DNA from 2 places in the Streptomyces sp. NEAU-W12 genome. Region 1 is predicted to be linked to the other one. Evidence: riboswitches for the same ligand, from Rfam matches in the RefSeq annotation. Region 1 holds a riboswitch; the other holds the start of a gene.
What was found. A riboswitch is a leader RNA that binds a small molecule or an ion and turns the genes downstream of it on or off. The one in region 1 is predicted to bind thiamine pyrophosphate.
Positions count from the first base shown of each region.

Region 2: it holds a riboswitch for thiamine pyrophosphate, as region 1 does, so the genes downstream of both, thiC (phosphomethylpyrimidine synthase ThiC) here and ORI94_RS10005 (thiamine ABC transporter substrate-binding protein) in region 1, are expected to answer to the same signal.

Region 1 covers NZ_JAPJDM010000006.1:219,668-225,075, reverse strand. The annotation lists gene ORI94_RS10010 (ABC transporter permease) at 1-858, opposite strand, end outside; gene ORI94_RS10005 (thiamine ABC transporter substrate-binding protein) at 834-1,937, opposite strand; TPP riboswitch at 2,019-2,124, opposite strand; gene rlmN (23S rRNA (adenine(2503)-C(2))-methyltransferase RlmN) at 2,173-3,279, opposite strand; gene ORI94_RS09995 (phosphatidate cytidylyltransferase) at 3,437-4,570, opposite strand; gene frr (ribosome recycling factor) at 4,570-5,127, opposite strand; gene pyrH (UMP kinase) at 5,309-5,408, opposite strand, start outside.
Region 2 covers NZ_JAPJDM010000001.1:278,637-284,044, forward strand. The annotation lists gene ORI94_RS01235 (SsgA family sporulation/cell division regulator) at 26-460, shown strand; gene ORI94_RS01240 (YibE/F family protein) at 597-2,333, opposite strand; TPP riboswitch at 2,406-2,596, shown strand; gene thiC (phosphomethylpyrimidine synthase ThiC) at 2,589-4,418, shown strand; gene ORI94_RS01250 (VWA domain-containing protein) at 4,517-5,408, shown strand, end outside.

The DNA.
Region 1 (5,408 bases):
CAGCGCGGTCTCCCGCCGTCGTACGGTCCAGGCGTGCAGGGCGAGGACCGCGCCCACCGCGACGAACTGGATCATCGTCAGGACGGCGGCGGTGGACAGGTCGAAGATCTCCGACGTCTGCCGGTAGATCTCCACTTCGAGGGTGGCGAAGGTGGGTCCGCCGAGGATCTGCACCACGCCGAAGGAGGTGAAGGTGAACAGGAAGACCATCAGCGCGGCGGCGGCCACGGCGGGGGCCAGCGCGGGCAGCGTGACGGTCCGCCAGGCCGTGAGCCGGGAGGCGCCGAGCATCCGCGCGGCCTCCTCCTGCCGCGGGTCGAGCTGGCCCCACAGTCCGCCGACGGTCCGTACGACGACGGCGTAGTTGAAGAAGACGTGCGCGAGCAGGATCGCCCACACGGTGGTGTCCAGCCGCAGACCCCACAGTTCGTCGAGAAGCCCGCCGCGCCCCACGAGCGCCATGAACGCCGTACCGACGACGACCGTCGGCAGCACGAACGGGACGGTGACCACGGCCCGCAGGAGCTGCTTGCCGGGGAAGTCGAAGCGGGCGAAGACGTACGCGCCGGGCAGGGCGACCAGGAGGGTGAGGGCGGTGGAGACCAGTGCCTGCCAGGTGGTGAACCACAGCACCTGCCGGACGTCGGACTGCGCCAGCACCTCCCCGATCCGCCCGGGCTGCCAGACCCCGTCGGCCTTCAGCCCGCGCGCGACGATCGCGGCGACGGGATGGGCGAAGAAGACGGCGAAGAACGCGACGGGCACGGCCATCAGGCCGAGCCGCGCCGCGGCCCCGCGCCACCTCGCCGCGGCCCGGCCCGCCTCGGCCCGTCTCACTTCAGTACGAGCGAGGTCCACGACTTGATCCACTGGTCGCGGTGGTCGGCGATCCTCGCCGGGTCCATGGTCTCGGGGTTCTCGGCCTGCGGTCCGAACTCCGCGAACTCCTCGGGCACCTGGGCGGTTTCCCGCACCGGGTAGACGAACATGTTGAGCGGCATGTCCTCCTGGAACCTCTTGCCGACCAGGAAGTCGAGCAGCGCCTTGCCGCCCTCGGGGTTGCGCGCGTTGCTCAGCAGCCCCGCGTACTCGACCTGGCGGAAGCAGGTGCCGTCGGCGACACCGGTCGGCGCGTTCTTCGGCTTCGGGTCGGCGTAGATCACCTCGGCGGGGGGCGAGGAGGCGTAGGACACCACCAGCGGCCGGTCGCCCCCGGCCTGCTTGCCGCCGGCCGAGCCGGAGAACTCCTCGTTGTAGGCCTGCTCCCAGCCGTCGACCACCTTGACGCCGTTGGCCTTGAGCTTCTTCCAGTAGCCCTGCCAGTTCTCGTCGCCGTACTCGGCGACGGTGCCGAGGACGAAGCCGAGTCCGGGCGAGGAGGTGGAGGCGTTCGACGTGACGAGCAGGTCCTTGTACTCGGGCTCGGCCAGGTCGTCGAAGGTCCGCGGCGGGGCCAGGTCGCGCTCCTCGAACCACGCCTTGTCGTAGTTGACGCAGACGTCACCGGTGTCGACGGGCGTGACCCGGTGCTTGTCCTCGTCGACCCGGTACTCGGGAAGGACGGCGTCGGATTCCCTCGCCTCGTACGGCTGGAACAGCCCGTTGTCGAGGGCGCGGGACAGCAGGGTGTTGTCGACGCCGAAGAAGACGTCTCCCTGGGGGTTGTCCTTGGTCAGGATCGCCTTGTTGACGGCCTGTCCGGCGTCGCCGTCCTCCAGGACCCTCAGCCGGTAGCCGGTCTCCTTCTCGAAGGCGGCGACGACGTCCTTGGACGCGGCCCACGAGTCGTGGCTGACGAGCGTGACGGTCTTCGAACCGCCGCCGCTCCGGCCGTCGCCGCCGGATCCGTCCGACCCGTCGGACGAAGAAGCGCAGGCGGACAGCGTGACCAGACCGAGCCCGACGGCCAGGCTCGTGACCTTCTTGGTGATGTTCACCGGTATTTCCTCCTGGGGTGACCAGGAAGAGACGCGGCCCTGCCCGGGGCCCCCGCAGGTGCCCCGGGCAGGGCGCAACAGCTCGAGTGATGACCGATCTCCCTACCCAGAATGACCTGGGCGAGGTTCGGAGGGTCTGCGGCCGGTGCCGCACTCTCAGCGCTGTGGCGCTCCCCTGTCGGAATATGAACGTGTGATGGCCCGGTATGAAGTTGTTGTTCCTGCGCCGGTCAGGTTACCGCTCGCTCGCGGCGAGCTGACCGCAGGCCCCGTCGATCTCCTGTCCACGGGTGTCCCGGATCGTCACCGGCACACCGTGCGAGGCGATCGCGTCCACGAACGCCTTCTCGTCCTCGGGCCGCGAGGCGGTCCACTTGGAGCCGGGCGTCGGGTTGAGCGGGATGAGGTTGACGTGCACGGGCCTGCCCTTCAGCAGCCGCCCGAGCCGGTCACCGCGCCACGCCTGGTCGTTGATGTCCCGGATCAGCGCGTACTCGATGGACAGCCGCCGCCCGGACCTGGCCGCGTACTCGAACCCGGAGTCGAGCACCTCACGCACGTTCCACCGCGTGTTCACGGGGACGAGGGTGTCGCGCAGTTCGTCGTCGGGGGCGTGCAGGGAGATGGCGAGGCGGCACTTGAAGCCCTCGTCGGAGAACCGGTTGATCGCCGGCACGAGTCCGACCGTCGACACGGTGATCCCGCGCTGGGACAGGCCGAGACCGTCCGGCTCGGGGTCGGTCAGACGGCGGATGGCTCCGACGACCCGGTTGTAGTTGGCGAGCGGCTCGCCCATCCCCATGAAGACGATGTTGCTCAGCCGCGCCGGCCCACCGGGGACCTCCCCGTCCCGCAGCGACCGCATCCCGTCCACGATCTGGTGCACGATCTCCGCGGTGGACAGGTTCCGGTCGAGACCGGCCTGCCCGGTCGCGCAGAACGGGCAGTTCATGCCGCAGCCCGCCTGCGAGCTGATGCACATCGTCACCCTGTCCGGGTAGCGCATGAGCACCGACTCGACCAGGGTCCCGTCGAAGAGCTTCCACAGCGTCTTGCGGGTGGTGCCCTGGTCGGTGGACAGATGCCGGACCACCGACATCAGCTCCGGAAGCAGCGCCTCCTGCAGCTTGGCCCGGGCTCCGGCGGGAATGTCGGTCCACTGCTCCGGATCGTGCGCGTACCGCGCGAAGTAGTGCTGCGAGAGCTGCTTCGCCCGGAACGGCTTCTCACCGGCCGCTGCGACCGCCTCCTTGCGCTCGGCGGGCGTGAGGTCGGCAAGGTGCCGCGGCGGCTTCTTGGATCCGCGCGGCGCGACAAAGGTCAGTTCTCCGGGCTTAGGCATGGCTGTACCAGTGTCGCAGATCCATCGGGGTGACCGCGCGGACCGGCCGCAGGCCTCCGGGGCCGCCCGGAACGGCCCCCGGAGACCTCTCCGGGACGGCGCGAGCCCCCGCGTCCGGCGGGACGCGGGGGCTCGAAGAGGTGCCGGGCCGGTCGGGTCAGCTCCCGACGAACACCACCAGCAGCAACCACACCACCGGCGCCGTCGGCAGCAGCGAGTCCAGCCGGTCCATGATGCCGCCGTGCCCCGGGAGCAGTGTGCCCATGTCCTTGATGCCGAGGTCCCGCTTGATCATGGACTCGCCCAGGTCGCCGAGGGTGGCGCTGACCGAGACCGCGAGGCCGAGCAGCAGCCCCTGCCACCAGGTGCCCTCGTCGATCAGGAACTGCATGCACAGCGCGCCCGCCGCCATGGCGAACCCGACCGCGCCCAGCAGGCCCTCGCGGGTCTTTCCGGGGCTGATGCGCGGGGCGAGCTTGTGCGTGCCGAAACGCCAGCCGACGGCGTACGCACCGGTGTCGGCGACGACCGTGATCACTATGAACGTCAGCACCCGCCAGGGCCCGTCGTCCGCAGCCAGCATCATCGACACGAAGGTCGCCAGGAACGGCACGTAGAACGCGGCGAAGACCCCCGCCGTGACATCCCTGAGGTAGTTCTCGGGCGGCTGGGCCATCCGCCCGACCAGCACCGCCAGCGCGGTGAGCGCCACGGCGATCCAGGCGCCGTCGCTGCCCCAGACGTACCCGGAGACGATCATGGCCGCCCCGCCGACCGCGAGCGGCACGAACGGTGCCCTGATGCCCTTGCGCTCCTCGAGCCGCTTCGTCAGCTCCCGCAGGCCCACCACTATGGCGACGGCGACAACGCCGACGAAGACGGCCTTCACGATGAACAGCGAGACCACGACCAGCGCACAGAGGCCGACGCCGACGCCTATCGCGGCACCCAGATCACGCCCCGCGGTCTTCTTCTGCGGTGGGGGCACCGGCTGCGGGGCGTCGGACATGGACTCCGGATTCTGCGGATGGTGCGGCATCTCCCCGGGGTGGGGGCGCGCCCGCGTCGTCTCGTCTCGGACCAGGGGGCCGCTCAGCCGAGCGATCCCCTGGTCCACGTCCTGGCCACCGCCGTGTTCGGGTGCGGCGGGCACGAGGGGCATGGGGCGAGTCTGCTGCGCGTAGTGCGCATCGTACGGGGGACCCACCGGGCCGGCTCCCTGGGCGGGCCCCCGGTCGGGCGACCCCCAGTACCCGGCCTGCGGCGGCGCCTCCCAGGAAGAGTCGTTCATCAGACCTCGAGCAGTTCCGCTTCCTTGTGCTTCAGGAGCTCGTCCACCTGGGCGACATACTTCGCGGTGGTGTCGTCGAGCTCCTTCTCCGCACGGCGTCCCTCGTCCTCGCCGACCTCGCCGTCCTTGACCATCTTGTCGATGGCGTCCTTGGCCTTGCGGCGCACGGAACGGATGGAGACCTTGGCGTCCTCGGCCTTGGCCTTGGCCACCTTGATGTAGTCGCGGCGGCGCTCCTCGGTCAGCTCGGGGAACACCACGCGGATGATGTTGCCGTCGTTGCTCGGGTTGACTCCCAGGTCGGAGTCGCGGATGGCCTGCTCGATGTTGCGCAGCGCGCTCTTGTCGAACGGCGTCACCACGGCCATGCGCGGCTCGGGCACGGAGAACGAGGCCAGCTGGTTGATCGGCGTCGGCGCACCGTAGTAGTCGGCCACGATCTTGTTGAACATCGCCGGGTGCGCACGGCCGGTGCGGATCGCGGCGAAGTCCTCCTTGGCGACCACGACGGCCTTCTCCATCTTCTCCTCGGCCTCGAGGAGGGTCTCTTCGATCACCACTTGCTCCTGCGTGTCTTGAGTAGGCCCGGCCGCGGTTCCCTGTCGGGGCAACGACCGGCTGCGTCGCGTCTTGTTCCTGCACGGTTCCCGACCGGTGGGACATTGTCCATCCCCCGGGCCGGTCCGCCCCGTCCGTCCCCCGGGGGTGTCGCCCCTCGGACGGGTGCTTGTGGTCCGGTCACTTCCGGTCCATCGGGTCACCCACCAACGTGCCGATCTTCTCACCCTTGACGGCGCGCGCGATATTGCCCTCCGCCAGCAGTTCGAAGACGACGATG
Region 2 (5,408 bases), on a different contig from region 1:
TCCGTAGCGAATGACGGGGTAGGCGATGCGCGAGTCCGTGCAGGCAGAGGTCATGATGAGTTTTCTCGTGTCGGAGGAGCTGTCCTTCCGTATCCCGGTGGAACTCCGCTACGACACCTGTGATCCCTACGCCGTACGGCTGACCTTCCATCTTCCCGGTGATGCGCCGGTGACCTGGGCGTTCGGCCGGGAACTGCTGATCGACGGCGTGGGCAGACCATGTGGCGAGGGCGACGTACGCGTATCGCCGGTCGATCCCGACGCCCTGGGCGAGGTGCTGATCCGGCTTCAGGTCGGCGGCGACCACGCACTGTTCCGCTCGTCGACGGCGCCGCTCGTGGCCTTCCTCGACCGCACCGACAAGTTGGTGCCGCTGGGCCAGGAGGGGGCGCTCGCCGACTTCGACGCCCATCTCGACGACGCGCTGGACCGCATTCTGGCGGAGCAGAGCGCCGGGTGAAGCGTTCTGCCACCGGTCACCCGCTGCGGACTGGCCGGCCCGTAGCGGGTGACCGGTGGCCGACTGTCGGAAGGCGGGTCGCCGAGGGAAGGACCGGGGGCGGCCACGAGCGGACGGCGTGATCCGGCGCAGCGGATCAGCGCTTGCGGCGCCTGCCCCGCCCCCCGCCGCGTGCCGGAGCCGCCCGGACGCCCTCTTCGGCCGCCTGTGCCGTCGGACGATCGGCCGAGACCACCAGGGCGGCCAGCGCCGTGGTGACCGGCACCGAGGCGACCAGACCGATCGATCCGATCAGCGTACGCACGATCTCCTCCGCCACCAGCTCGCTGTTGGCGACGGTCCCCACACTGCTCTGTGCGATGGAGAACAGCAGCAGCAAGGGCAGCGCGGCGCCCGCGTAGGCGAGGACCAGGGTGTTGACGACGGACGCGATGTGGTCGCGGCCGATACGGATGCCCGCGCGGTACAGCCCGCGCCGGCCCATCGACGGGTTGGCCTCGTGCAGTTCCCAGACGGCCGACGTCTGTGTGACCGTCACGTCGTCCAGCACACCGAGCGATCCGATGATGACGCCGGCCAGCAGTAGACCGCTCATGTCGATGTCGGGGTAGAGACCGTGGATCAGCCCGGTGTTGTCGTCGGTGTCGCCGGTCAGCGCTGCCCAGCTGATGAAGACCGAGCCCAGAACGCCGATCAGCAGCAACGAGATCAGCGTTCCGAGCACTGCCACGGAGGTGCGTGCCGACAGTCCGTGGCAGAGGTACAGGGCTTGCAGCATGATGGCGCTCGCCCCCACCACCGCCACGACCAGGGGGTTCGATCCCTGCAGGATCGCGGGCAGGATGAAGAAGTTCAGCACCAGGAAGCTGACCGCCAGTGCGATCAGCGCCATCACACCGCGCAGCCGTCCGACGACCACTACGGCGACCGCGAAGATGCCGGCGAGCAGGGCCAGCGGCACGCGCCGGTTCACGTCGGCGACCGAGTACTGGAGGTCCTCGGGCGCGGAGGGTTCGTAGGCGACCACGACCTCCTGCCCCTCGCTCAGCTGCCGTGACTGGTCCGGCTGCACGATCTCGGTGAAGGTGCGGCCTGCATCGTCGCCGGTGTCGACCCGGATCGTCGCCTTCTTGCACGTGCCGTCCGCCTGCTGCTGTGCGGAGGACCCCTCGGCCGTCGAGGTGTCGCCGGTCGGGACGCCTCCGGACGCGTTGACGGACGAACAGCTCACCTCGTCCACCTCGGTGACCGTGGCCTGCTGCGTCTGCCGGTCGAAGCCGACGCCGGTGCGTTCGTGGCCGGGTGCGCCGCCCGGCCACAGCACCGCGAGACCGATCAGCACCGCAGCGCCGAACGGGATGAGGACTGCCGCGATGACCTTGCGCAGGTGCTTCGAAACAGGGGCAGCCGGTCCGTGGCTGTGACTGTGCCCATGGCCGTGCCCGCCATCGGAGCCCGGACTGTGCTGGCGTCCGCCGTCGCCCGGAGGTGGACCGCTGTACCCGCCGCCCGGGCGGGGGCCGCCCCCGGAGTTCGAGCCATGCCCGCGGCCCCCACCACCGGGGTCCGGGCTGTGCCCGTGGCCAGGACCGTGATCCTGGCCACGGGCACGACCCTGCCCTTGCCCTCCTTGCCCTTGCCCCGGCCCATGGCCCGGGTCCTCGCCGGGCAGGCGGTTCTGCGCCACCGGTGCCTCGCCGGAACCGTGTCCATGCCCGAACCAGTCTCCGGAGCCGGGGCCGTCTTTCTGACCGTCCCCATGGTTCAGGCCGTGGTCGGAGGCGGGCTCTCTGCCGCGGTCGCCGCCGATTCGGGCGCCGGAGCCGCGGGGTGGTTCGGGCGGCGGGTACGGGGGAGGTTGCGTCGAGGTCACCGCCCGATCATCGCAAGAACAACGAGGGCCCTCTGTTCACCGCGCCAGAATTCCCGCTAGCGTGGAGCCACCTTTTGTACGCGCGGGAGCTCGGAGCACCGGGCTGAGAGGACGCTGACCTTCGTTCCAGGGACGTTTCACATGAAACATCACCGTTGTCCGAGTGATGTTTCACACGGAACGCCGACGGACGGAAGCCGCTGCGTCGACCGCTGAACCTGTTACCGGGTAATGCCGGCGTAGGGAGTAGGTCTCATGACCAACAAGGACGCACGCACGCCTGTCTCCGCCCAGGACCCGACGGAAGCGTCGGTTCAGGAGGAGGCAGGGAAGTCCATCGGCTGGCACAAGGCGTACATCGAGGGCACACGCCCCGATCTGCGGGTGCCGGTCCGTCAGGTGCACCTCACCAACGGGCAGTCGGTCACGCTGTACGACACATCGGGCCCGTACACCGACCCCCTGGTCGACACCGATGTGCGCAGAGGGCTGGCCCCGCTGCGGGAGAACTGGATCATTGGGCGTGGCGACACCGAGGAGTACGCGGGGCGTCCGGTCCGCCCCGAGGACGACGGGATCAAGCACACCTCGCCGCGCGGTGGGCTGCGCAATCTCGACGCGGTGTTCCCCGGTCGGCCCCGTCAGCCACGCCGGGGTCGGCCGGGCGGGCCGGTCACACAGTTGGCGTACGCACGCCGCGGCGAGGTCACGCCCGAGATGGAGTACGTGGCCATCCGGGAAAACGTGTCGCCGGAGGTCGTGCGGGAGGAGATCGCGGCAGGCCGTGCGGTGCTGCCCGCCAATGTCAACCACCCGGAGATCGAGCCGATGATCATCGGCAAGCGGTTCCTGGTGAAGGTCAACGCCAACATCGGCAACTCCGCGGTGACCTCCTCCATCGAGGAAGAGGTGGAGAAGATGACCTGGGCGACCCGATGGGGTGCCGACACGGTCATGGACCTGTCCACCGGCCGCAACATCCACACCACCCGGGAGTGGGTGCTGCGCAACTCCCCCGTCCCCATCGGCACAGTGCCGCTTTACCAGGCGCTGGAGAAGGTCGACGGCAGGGCCGAGGAACTGACCTGGGAGATCTACAAGGACACGGTCGTCGAACAGGCTGAACAGGGCGTGGACTACATGACGGTCCACGCGGGCGTACGGCTGGCGTATGTCCCGCTCACCGCCCACCGCAAGACGGGCATCGTCTCGCGCGGCGGCTCGATCATGGCGGCATGGTGCCTGGCGCACCACAAGGAGTCTTTCCTGTACGAGAACTTCGAGGAACTCTGCGAGATCCTCGCGGCGTACGACGTCACCTACTCGCTCGGTGACGGTCTCCGGCCGGGCTCGATCGCCGACGCCAACGACGAGGCCCAGTTCGCGGAGTTGCGCACCCTCGGGGAACTCAACCGGGTCGCCAGGCGTTTGAACGTGCAGACCATGATCGAGGGCCCGGGGCATGTCCCGATGCACAAGATCAAGGAGAACATCGAACTTCAGCAGGAGATCTGCGATGAAGCCCCGTTCTATACGCTCGGCCCGCTGACCACGGACATCGCGCCCGCGTACGACCACATCACCTCCGGTATCGGTGCGGCGATGATCGCATGGTGGGGTACGGCGATGCTCTGCTACGTCACGCCCAAGGAGCACCTGGGCCTGCCCAACCGCGACGACGTCAAGACGGGTGTCATCACCTACAAGATCGCCGCCCATGCCGCCGACCTGGCCAAGGGGCATCCAGGGGCCCAGGAGTGGGACGACGCCCTGTCCGACGCGCGCTTCGAGTTCCGGTGGGAGGACCAGTTCAACCTGGCTCTCGACCCGGACACGGCACGCGAGTTCCACGACGAGACCCTTCCGGCGGAGCCCGCGAAGACGGCGCACTTCTGCTCGATGTGCGGGCCGAAGTTCTGCTCCATGAAGATCAGCCGGAGCATCACGGAGCGGTTCGGAGGGATCTCGGCGGAGGGTGCGTCGGCCGAGGGCGCGTCGGCCGAGGAGATCGCCGAGGGGATGCTGCGGAAGTCGAAGGAGTTCGCAGAGGCAGGAAACCGCGTGTATCTGCCGTTGACGGACTGAGACGTACTGAACGGACAAACGGACCGGAAGAACGAGGGGGCGGGCCGTTCGGGCCCGCCCCTCTCTTCCCGGAAGGACGGGTCGGCAGACTGGATGCCATGACAGCGAGATCAATGAGCAAAGGGTCCAACCTCTCCGTCGACGCCCGGGCGGTGCACGTCGAGATCGCTTGGACGGCCGGGGCCGGTGTGCCCGACATCGACGCGTCGGCTCTGCTGCTCACGGAGGCCGGGCGGGTGCGGGACGACGGCGACTTCGTCTTCTACAACCAGCCGCAGCACACCTCCGACGCCGTGACGCACCTGGGGAAGCGGAATGCCGCCGGCGCCGCGACCGACACGATCGAGGTGGACCTGAGCCTGCTGGAACCGGCCGTCGATCGGGTCGTGCTGTGCGCGTCGTCCGACGGCGGGACGTTCGGCCAGGTGCCGGGACTGGTACTCAGGCTGCTCGACGCCGGTGCGGGGGCCGAGATCGCCCGGTTCGACATGGCGGCCGCGACGGAGACCGCGTTCATCGGGGGCGAGCTGTACCGGCGCCAGGGAAAGTGGAAGTTCCGCGCGGTGGGGCAGGGGTACGCCTCGGGGCTCGCCGGGCTGGCCACCGACTTCGGTATCACCGTGGACGACGCTTCCCCGGCGTCAGCGGCCTCCACGACCGCTGACGGCTCCACCACGGTACCCGGCGCTACGACACCCTCTGCCGCGCCCGCGGTGCCGTCTGCGGCACCCACCACCCCGCTCCCACCCCGGCCCCCGGTCGCGCCCACCGCCTCCGCCCCGGGGCCCTCTGCCCCGCCCTCCGTGCCGTCGGCCGTTCCTTCGGCCGCTCCGCTCCTCACCAAGGGTGAGGAGCGGTTGCCGGTGGACATGCGCAAGCGGCTGTCACTGCGCAAGGAACAGGTGGCAGTCAGTCTGCGTAAGCACGGGGCCGCCGGAGTCACCGCGCGCGTCGTCCTCGTACTGGACGCCTCCGGTTCCATGTCCTTCC